One region of the Rahnella sp. CJA17(1/100) genome, then DNA from elsewhere that is predicted to be linked to it. Evidence: predicted binding sites of a transcription regulator. Region 1 holds the regulator's gene; the other holds the start of a gene.

Region 1 (4,901 bases):
AGCTGAACCTGCTGGTGACCGAGAAGATTGTTGAAGGCTGGGATGACCCGCGCATGCCGACCGTTTCAGGTCTGCGTCGCCGGGGCTATACCGCGGCGTCTATCCGTGAATTCTGCCGTCGTATCGGCGTTACCAAGCAGGATAACAACGTCGAAATGATGGCGCTGGAATCTTGCATCCGTGACGATCTCAACGAGAACGCACCGCGCGCCATGGCGGTTATCAATCCGGTTAAAGTGATCATTGAAAACTTTACCGGTGATGATGTGCAGATGGTGAAGATGCCGAATCATCCGGGCAAACCGGAAATGGGCACCCGCGAAGTGCCGTTTACCCGTGAGATTTACATTGATCAGGCTGATTTCCGCGAAGAAGCCAACAAGCAGTACAAACGTCTGGTGTTGGGCAAAGAAGTGCGCCTGCGTAATGCGTATGTGATCAAAGCAGAACGTATCGAGAAAGACGAGGAAGGGAATATCACCACTATCTTCTGTTCTTACGATATCGACACGCTGAGCAAAGATCCTGCCGATGGCCGCAAGGTGAAAGGCGTGATCCACTGGGTGTCCGCGTCTGAAGGTAAACCTGCTGAGTTCCGCCTGTATGACCGTCTGTTCAGCGTCGCAAACCCGGGCCAGGCGGAAGACTTCCTGACCACCATCAACCCGGATTCCCTGGTGATTTCCCACGGTTTCGTGGAGCCATCACTGGTGGCTGCACAGGCTGAAATCAGCCTGCAGTTTGAGCGTGAAGGTTACTTCTGTGCCGACAACCGCTACTCAAGTGCTGAACATCTGGTGTTTAACCGTACCGTTGGCCTGCGTGATACCTGGGAAAGCAAACCCGTCGCGTAAGCCCTCAGTATGAGGTAACAAAAACGCAGTTCAGGCTGCGTTTTTTTTCGCCTGTTATTCTTGTCAGAGATGCCTTTTGTTTTTCGTCGCGAATTAATGTATTTCCTATGCTTACTTTTAAAACGTTGTGCCACAGCCGTTCATATTGCTGAAACGTTTAAATTGTAAGATGATTTTGTTTAATCATCTGTTTTAATTATGTATTATTGTAGCCCACTGCTTTAATCCTTTCCTGCATACCTCTGTAATACTTTTTCATCTTTATGTGCACTTTGTCATATTTCGATAATTAATGATTAATTACTCATTGATAATTCGTGTCGCGAAAAATACTCTTGATGTTGATTTAACCGGTTACGCCTCTGGCGACCGCTTTTTATACCCGTTTGGGTTTTGCTCGTTTTTTTAGTCAACATGAGGAATCTCTATGCACAAGCACCGTAACAGGGGCAGGGGATCGGCTTACCTGAAACCTGCCATGTATTCTCTCGCCGGCACCTTACTGGGTGGCGGAATGATGTTTTCACAAGAGACCAAAGCAGCCGGTTTTATTGATGATTCCACACTGACCGGCGGTGTGTACTACTGGCAGCGTGAACGTGACCGCAAGGACATGGATCCGGCGAGTGACCACTACAAAGACTATACAACCAACCTTTCGCATTCTACCGCTAACCTGAACCTCGATTTTTCTTCCGGCTATGCCTGGGACATGTTTGGTATTGATATCGCAGCCTTTACGGCGATTGAAATGGCCGAGAGCAGCGAGAGCGGCCATCCCAACGAAATCGCCTTTTCCAACAGCAACCGCGCCTACGACGAAGATTATTCCGGGGATAAAAGTGGGGTCAGTCTTTATAAGGCAGCCGGTAAATTCAAATACGGCGGATTCTGGGGGCACGCAGGGTATATTCAGCCTACCGGACAGACGCTGATCGCACCGCACTGGAGCTTTATGCCGGGTACGTATCGCGGTGCGGAAGCCGGTTATAAACACGATTTCGGTGACCCGGGTGAACTGAGTTTCTCCTATATGTGGGCTGATGAATATAAATCGCCGTGGCATCTGGAAATGGATGATTTCCGCCAGAATGACAAGAAAACCGGCGTTTCTTATATTCATTCGCTCGGTGCGAAATATGATTTTAAAAATGACTTCGTACTGGAAGGCGCATTTGGCCAGGCTGAAAGTTATGTCGATCAGTATTTTGCTAAAGCCTCGTACAAAATGGATCTGCTGGGTAATCCGCTGACCACCAGCTATCAGTTCTATGGCGCAGAAGACCGCATCAGTGACAAGAATGATCCGAACAGTCTGTATGACGGTCTGGCATGGCTGCAGGCGCTGACTTTCGGCTATACCACCGGGCAGTTTAACTGGCGTCTGGAAGGGACGATGGTGAAAGCGGAAGGGAATCAGGGTTACTTCCTGCAACGTATGACCCCGACCTATTCCTCTTCAAACGGTCGTCTTGACGTGTGGTGGGATAACCGTTCTGACTTCAACGCCAACGGTGAGAAAGCCGTGTATGCCGGCGTGCTTTATGATCTGGCGAAATGGGATTTACCGGGCTTAGCGGTAGGTGGTTCGTACGTCTATGCGTGGGATGCCAAACCGAGCACCAACGCCGCTTACGACCAGAGCCAGCGCCTGAAAGAAAGCGCCTGGAGTCTGGATGCGCTGTACACCATTCAGGAAGGTCGCGCGAAAGGGACGTTGTTCAAACTGCATTACACCCAGTACGACAACCACTCTGATCTTCCTAGCTGGAGTGGCGGGTACGGCAACATATTCCAGGATGAAAAAGACGTGAAATTCATTGTCATCGCTCCATTCACTATTTTCTGAGGTCGTTATGTCGATGAATAAATTACTGATGATTGTGATGTCGTCCGTGCTTCTGGCTGGTTGTGCACCTACCGCCGATCAGGCACAAATATCCCAAACGCGGGAAGATTACCGTGCCTGTATCAATACGTCAGAAGGCAATCCGGACAAACTGGCATCCTGCGAGGTGTTACTGAATAAACTGAAACAGGAAAAAGCCCACCAGCAATTTGCAGAACAGGAGACGGTGCGCGTGGTGGATTACCAGCGATGTCTGACGGCGCGTAAAACTGGCGACGGTCAGGCATATGCTGCTGATTGCGGGAAAATATGGCAGGAAATAAAAACGAACAATTCACCTAAGCCGTGAATCTCAGCAGCGAAACATGCCCCGGCTTGCCGGGGTTTTTTATGCCTGCTATCCGGGCTCAATCTGCATCGATATCAGACATAAAAAAACCGCTTTTCAGCGGTTAATTTAGTCAAAGCCTGTGCAGATTACTGCGCAGGTTTATCGTTGTGCAAAGAGTCATCTTCGCGGCAATCGCCTGCTTCACAGTGACCGTACAAATACAGGCTGTGGTTGGTGAGCTTGATACCGTGTTTCTTAGCAATCTCACGCTGACGACCTTCAATATATTCGTCACGGAATTCGATCACACGACCGCAATCCAGACAGATCAGGTGGTCGTGGTGATGTTGCTGGGTCAGTTCGAATACGGACTTGCCGCCTTCGAAGTTATGACGGGTGACAATACCGGCGTCGTCAAACTGGTTCAGAACGCGGTAAACCGTCGCCAGGCCAATTTCTTCACCCATATCAATCAGTTGCTTGTAAAGATCTTCCGCACTAACGTGATGACCTTCCGGCGCTTGCAGCACTTCCAGGATTTTGAGGCGCGGAAGCGTGACTTTTAAGCCGGCTTTCTTCAGTGCGGTGTTGTTGTCAGTCATGCGGATTCAGTCCTGTTACTATGTGCTAATCAAGTTGAGGCATGCAGCCTGTGGCATCGGCGGCACAAAATTATTCGTTTAGTCTCTTCGTTTAACGCAATGTGCCAATTCTCGTCAACGACAGCCTGTTAATAAAGATCACAAATTGCCGGTCACATTTGGAATGCAACGACTTGATCAATAGAAAAAACAGAGGAACTCAGTGTACCTTGATACGACCGAAAGTTACAATTTTGTAGCAGTTAAATTGTTAATTTCAGTAATAGTTTGGCCCTTCAATTGTAGAATAAATCCTCAGGGCCAACAGGGTTTTTAGCCAATAATTTCAGAAAGGCTAAGTTCTTCTGTGATCTGTTTCACCCAGGCATCAACACGTTCGCTGGTCAGTTCGGGCTGACGATCTTCGTCAATTGCCAGTCCTATGAAGTGCTTATCATCCGCCAGGCCTTTAGATGCTTCAAAGTGGTAACCTTCGGTAGGCCAATGTCCGACAATCACTGCGCCGCGTGGCTCAATGATATCGCGCACGGTGCCCAGCGCATCGCAGAAATATTCGGCGTAGTCTTCCTGGTCACCGCAACCAAACAGTGCCACCAGCTTACCTTCGAAATCTATCTCTTCCAGCGTTGGGAAAAAGTCGTCCCAGTCACACTGCGCTTCACCGTAATACCAGGTTGGAATGCCGATAAGCAAAATATCGAATTTTTCCAGATCCTCTTTGCTGCTCTTCGCAATGTCATGCACCTCTGCAACATCTTTACCCAATTGCTTCTGGATCATTTTTGCGATGTTTTCGGTGTTACCTGTATCGGATCCAAAGAAGATACCTACAACGGCCATAAGATTACCTAACCTCTTGTTCTCAATGAAGTGCTCTGCAACGCAGGCAATAATAATGCAGATGATAGCAAACTCGTGCGGCGGAGAATATGCTTCTGCTCGCCTTCTTAACTGGGAAATAAGTTTATCGGGCAATATTTTTAAGTGTTATCGCCTTTGTGTGCTTTCACCCGCGGCGAATTAACCTCAGGCTTAATAAGGTCAAAAGCAAGTTTGAGAAATAAGTCGTCACAATACTAAATTTCGAGAACATTCCGCCGATAGATGATTCGGGAGCAATCTCAACATAATAAAGAAATCGATGCCCGGAGAGGTGTTCAAACATGTCCTGGGGCACTTGCCTGCTGGTTACCTGTCTTGATTCTCCGCATCCCCGTCAATCCTCAGGCCAGAAACAGACATGTTTCGAGAGAGGCATATCGTGC
Region 2 (4,901 bases), on a different contig from region 1:
CAGCTTGCCGGTGAACAGCAAACCCCAGGTCGCGGCGTTAACGAACAGCGACGGGCTGCGGCCCAGATGCGAATGCCAGTTACCGTTGCTGATTTTGTCGCGGATTAACGCATCGCGGGTCGGTTTGTCGGGAATACGCAGCAGCGCTTCCGCCAGACACATCAGCGCCACGCCTTCCTGAGAAGACAGAGAGAACTCCTGCAGCAGGCTTTGCACCATACCGGCGCGGCCGTTTGCACTCTTTTGGTTCCTGAGTCTGGTGGCAATGTCAGTAGCCAGTTTCAGCGCAGCATCATTGAGCGGGGCAGGCAAACGCGCCTGTTCAAGCAGCATCGACACGGCTTCAGGTTCAGGGCGGCGATAGGCGGCAGTGATGGCAGAACGGCTGACTGACTGTGGCAGGATCTGCTCGGCGAAATCTAGGAACGGCTGATGGGCTTCCTGAACCAGTTGCACAGCGACATCTTCCATACCTTCAGGCGCAGCGCCATTCAGCGCCGGAATTTCCGGCAGTGTATCGCCATTTTCCAGTCGTTCCAGATAGGAAAATATCGCTTGTTTGATCAGCCAGTGCGGCGTGCGATCAATTTTATGAGCCGCTTCTTTAAGTCTGTCGCGTGTACCTTCATCCAGCTTCACGCCCATCGTCGTCATACCCATGCGCAAACACTCCATATAAAAAATTTCAGGTGAATTCGTTATTTTATGCTGAGCAATATCTTCTATGTTGCAACCTTGTGCAACCCTGTTAATGCATGAAGTATGCCTGTTGTGATTTGTCTGGCATTTTTAACAATAAAATAACGGCATGGATCTTGCCTGTATTCACCTGAGGAGAATGTCAAAGGTTGCATCAGGTGCAACTTTTGTCAGTGCAAAGTACAACCGGTATTGCGGATAACTGTGATGGAGCGTGAATTTTGTGTATTTGAAATGTTAAAAATATTGAAAAGTGGATCAGGCTAAACCAGTATCCGGCCCGACAGTAATTTTGAACAAAAACCACACAGAGTCAGTGACTACGTAAAAAATATGGAGAGTCTTGCTGCAACCTTACAGGGTTTCAGCCATCATCTCGCCCCGGCAGGTTTTTAGCAGCACTTCTGGTGGAGTGCTTCAGGACAGACAGCTGCCGGACAACATCGCAAAAAATAAGAAGTGGAGAATGGAATGACAATGAACACACCGATGCTGGTGACGTTTTGTGTTTATATTTTCGGGATGATTTTTATTGGGCTCATCGCGTATCTACGAACCAAAAACTTTGATGATTATATTCTGGGCGGACGCAGTTTAGGCAGCGTGGTGACGGCGCTTTCAGCCGGTGCTTCTGACATGAGCGGCTGGCTGTTAATGGGATTACCGGGGGCGATTTTTATTTCCGGGATTTCGGAAAGCTGGATCGCCATTGGCCTGACCATCGGCGCGTACCTGAACTGGAAACTGGTGGCAGGGCGGCTGCGTGTGCACACTGAAGCCAACAATAATGCGCTGACACTGCCGGATTACTTTACCCATCGTTTTGAAGATTCCAGCAAGCTGCTGCGCATTATCTCCGCGATTGTGATTTTGGTGTTCTTCACCATTTATTGTGCCTCCGGCATCGTGGCCGGTGCGCGTCTGTTTGAAAGCACCTTCGGTATGACGTACCAGACTGCACTTTGGGCTGGTGCGGCGGCGACCATCATTTATACCTTTATCGGCGGTTTTCTGGCAGTCAGCTGGACTGATACCGTGCAGGCCAGCCTGATGATTTTCGCGCTGATCCTGACACCGGTTATCGTCATCCTCGCAGTTGGCGGTATTGATACCTCGATGATGGTAATCAATGCCAAAAACCCTGAATACACCGATATGTTCAAGGGCATGAATCTGGTGGCGATTTTGTCATTGCTGGGCTGGGGACTGGGCTATTTTGGTCAGCCGCATATTCTGGCGCGCTTCATGGCGGCTGATTCTCACCGAACTATCCGCAGCGCGCGCCGTATCAGCATGACATGGATGATTTTGTGTCTGGCGGGCACCATCGCCGTAGGATTCTTCGGGATTGCGTACTTCAGCAATAATCCGGGCGAAGCGGGCAACGTGACGCAAAACGGAGAGCGCGTGTTCATCGAGCTGACGAAAATTCTGTTTAATCCCTGGATTGCCGGTATTTTGCTGTCCGCTATTCTGGCGGCGGTGATGAGTACCCTGAGCTGTCAGTTGCTGGTGTGTTCAAGCGCCATTACCGAAGATTTGTATAAAGCCTTCCTGCGCAAAGGCGCAAGCCAGCGCGAACTGGTGTGGGTAGGGCGTGCGATGGTGCTGGTTGTGGCGCTGGTCGCGATTGCACTGGCCGCCAATCCGGAAAACCGTGTTCTCGGTTTAGTCAGTTATGCATGGGCCGGTTTTGGCGCAGCATTCGGACCGGTGATCCTGATTTCCGTGATGTGGAAACGTATGACACGTAACGGTGCACTGGCAGGCATGATCGTCGGTGCCGTGACAGTGATCCTGTGGAAACAATACGGCTGGGCCGAACTGTATGAAATCATTCCCGGCTTTATTTTCGCGTCTCTGGCTATCTGGATTGTCAGCCTGGCGGGGCGTAAACCTTCCGCCGCCGTGGAACAGCGCTTCACTGTTGCGGAAGCGGAATATAATACTATTTAACGGTATTTTACTTTTATGACACTCAGACCGGGGGCATTCAGCCCCCGGTTTTCAGCATTTTCCGCCGGATAATCCCCCCGTCCTGATTTTTCCTGTCTATTTACCGATCACGCTTCAAAAAAAGGATCGGTTACCTCTTGTATTTCTTTTGGCAAGAATGATAATCACTATCGTTTCTTTTTACTTTTCTTTACAGAGACCTTACACATTCTGTTGTTCGTCAGAATTCAGGGCTCGGGAGCTCGTCATGTTCGTTCCGTTTCTCATTATGTTTCGCGAAGGGCTGGAAGCTGCACTGATCGTCAGCCTGATTGCCAGCTATCTCAAACGGACGCAACGCGGGCAGTGGCTCGGTGTGGTCTGGATTGGCGTTTTCATCGCTGCCGCACTCTGTCTGGCGCTCGGTCTTTTCATCAATGCCACGACCGGTGAGTTTCCACAAAAACAGCAGGAGCTGTTTGAAGGTATCGTCGCCGTCGTTGCGGTGTGCATCCTGACTTACATGGTGTTCTGGATGCGCAAAGTGTCGCGTTCTATCAAAGTGCATCTGGAAGGGGCGATTGATCATGCGCTGAATTCCGGCCGCGGTCAGGGCTGGGCACTGGTCGCGATGGTGTTTTTTGCGGTAGCGCGTGAAGGTCTGGAATCGGTGTTTTTCCTGCTGGCGGCCTTCCAGCAGGACGTCGGCATCGAAGCGCCGATCGGCGCAGTGCTCGGGCTTGGCGCGGCCATCGTGCTGGGTTTCCTGATTTACTACGGCGGGGTGAAGCTGCATCTGGCGAAGTTCTTCAAATGGACCAGCCTGTTCATTCTGTTTGTCGCCGCCGGGCTGGCTGCGGGGGCTATTCGCGCTTTCCACGAAGCCGGATTGTGGAACCGTATGCAGGATATTGCTTTTGATCTGAGCGGCACATTATCCACGCACTCTTTATTCGGCACGTTGCTGGAAGGGATGTTTGGCTATCAGGAAGCCCCGACGGTCAGTGAGGTCGCGGTGTACTTCCTGTATCTGATCCCTGCGCTGTTCCTGTTCTTTATGCCACAAGGTAAATCGCCTGTGGCCGCGCCGGCCTCTGCCGGGCAAAAAACACGACGTTGATCCTTAAACCTTTCCATCATCTTGCCTTTGTCACGGAGTTGTACATGACACATTTTCGCCGTAAAGCTTTACAGATTGCACTGTTATCCCTGCCGGCTTTTGCGCTGAGCGCCAACGTGCTGGCTGCTGATGTTCGTCAGGTCAAAATTGCTGTTAACGACAAACAATGTGAACCGATGGCGCTGACCGTGCCCGCCGGTAAAACCCAGTTTGTTATCCATAACAACAGTCAGAAAAACCTGGAATGGGAAATTTTGAAAGGCGTGATGGTGGTGGAAGAACGTGAAAACGTGGCACCGGGTTTCACGCAGAAAATGACGGCTAACCTTGAACCGGGCGAATACGACATGACCTGTGGTTTGCTGAGCAATCCGAAAGGCAAACTGACTGTCACCGCCGAGGGGACAGCCGCGTCCGGTAAGCCTGACGCCATGGCGCTGGTTGGCCCGATTGCAGAATACAAAGTCTATGTGACGCAGCAGGTCGCTGAACTGGTGGCGCATACCAAAGCCTTTACCGACGCAGTGAAGAAGGGTGATCTGGCGAAGGCACAATCCCTTTACGCGTCAACCCGTGTTTACTATGAGCGTATCGAACCGATTGCCGAACTGTTCTCTGATCTGGACGGCAGCATCGACGCCCGTGAAGATGATTTCGAGAAAAAAGCCGAAGATCCTAACTTCACCGGTTTCCACCGTCTGGAGAAAATTCTCTTCGCGGACAAAACCACCAAAGGCACCGAACCCTTTGCTGACAAGCTTTATACCGATACCGTTGATTTGCAAAAACGTATCGCAGACCTGACTTTCCCGCCTAGCAAAGTGGTCGGCGGCGCGGCGGGCCTGATTGAAGAAGTGGCCGCCAGTAAAATCAGCGGCGAAGAAGACCGTTACAGCCGCACTGACCTGTGGGATTTCCGTGCCAACCTTGATGGCGCACAAAAAATCGTCAATCTGCTGCGTCCGTTACTGGTCAAAGCCGATAAACCGTTGCTGGATAAAATCGACGCTAACTTCAAAACCGTCGATGCGTTGCTGGATAAATACAAAACCAAAGACGGTTACGAGAATTATGAAAAACTGTCTGATGCAGACCGTAACGCAATGAAAGGGCCGATCACCACGCTGGCAGAAGACTTGTCCAAACT

The links. The regulator Fur, encoded in region 1, represses iron uptake genes when iron is present. The targets are predictions, from matches to a motif close to ATAATAATGAGAACNACTATCAA.
Region 2: a site for Fur is predicted at 2,807-2,829, ahead of efeU (iron uptake transporter permease EfeU). Genes of this name have one in related genera too.

The regions. Positions count from the first base shown of each region.
Region 1 is NZ_CAWOJA010000044.1:17,903-22,803, forward strand. Features, by position in the region: gene glnS (glutamine--tRNA ligase) at 1-854, shown strand, start outside; gene chiP (chitoporin ChiP) at 1,333-2,703, shown strand; gene chiQ (ChiQ/YbfN family lipoprotein) at 2,717-3,052, shown strand; gene fur (ferric iron uptake transcriptional regulator) at 3,181-3,636, opposite strand; gene fldA (flavodoxin FldA) at 3,949-4,476, opposite strand; gene AACU55_RS16925 (methyl-accepting chemotaxis protein) at 4,898-4,901, shown strand, end outside.
Region 2 is NZ_CAWOJA010000017.1:47,606-52,506, forward strand. Features, by position in the region: gene putA (trifunctional transcriptional regulator/proline dehydrogenase/L-glutamate gamma-semialdehyde dehydrogenase) at 1-660, opposite strand, end outside; gene putP (sodium/proline symporter PutP) at 1,171-2,655, shown strand; gene efeU (iron uptake transporter permease EfeU) at 2,903-3,754, shown strand; gene efeO (iron uptake system protein EfeO) at 3,799-4,901, shown strand, end outside.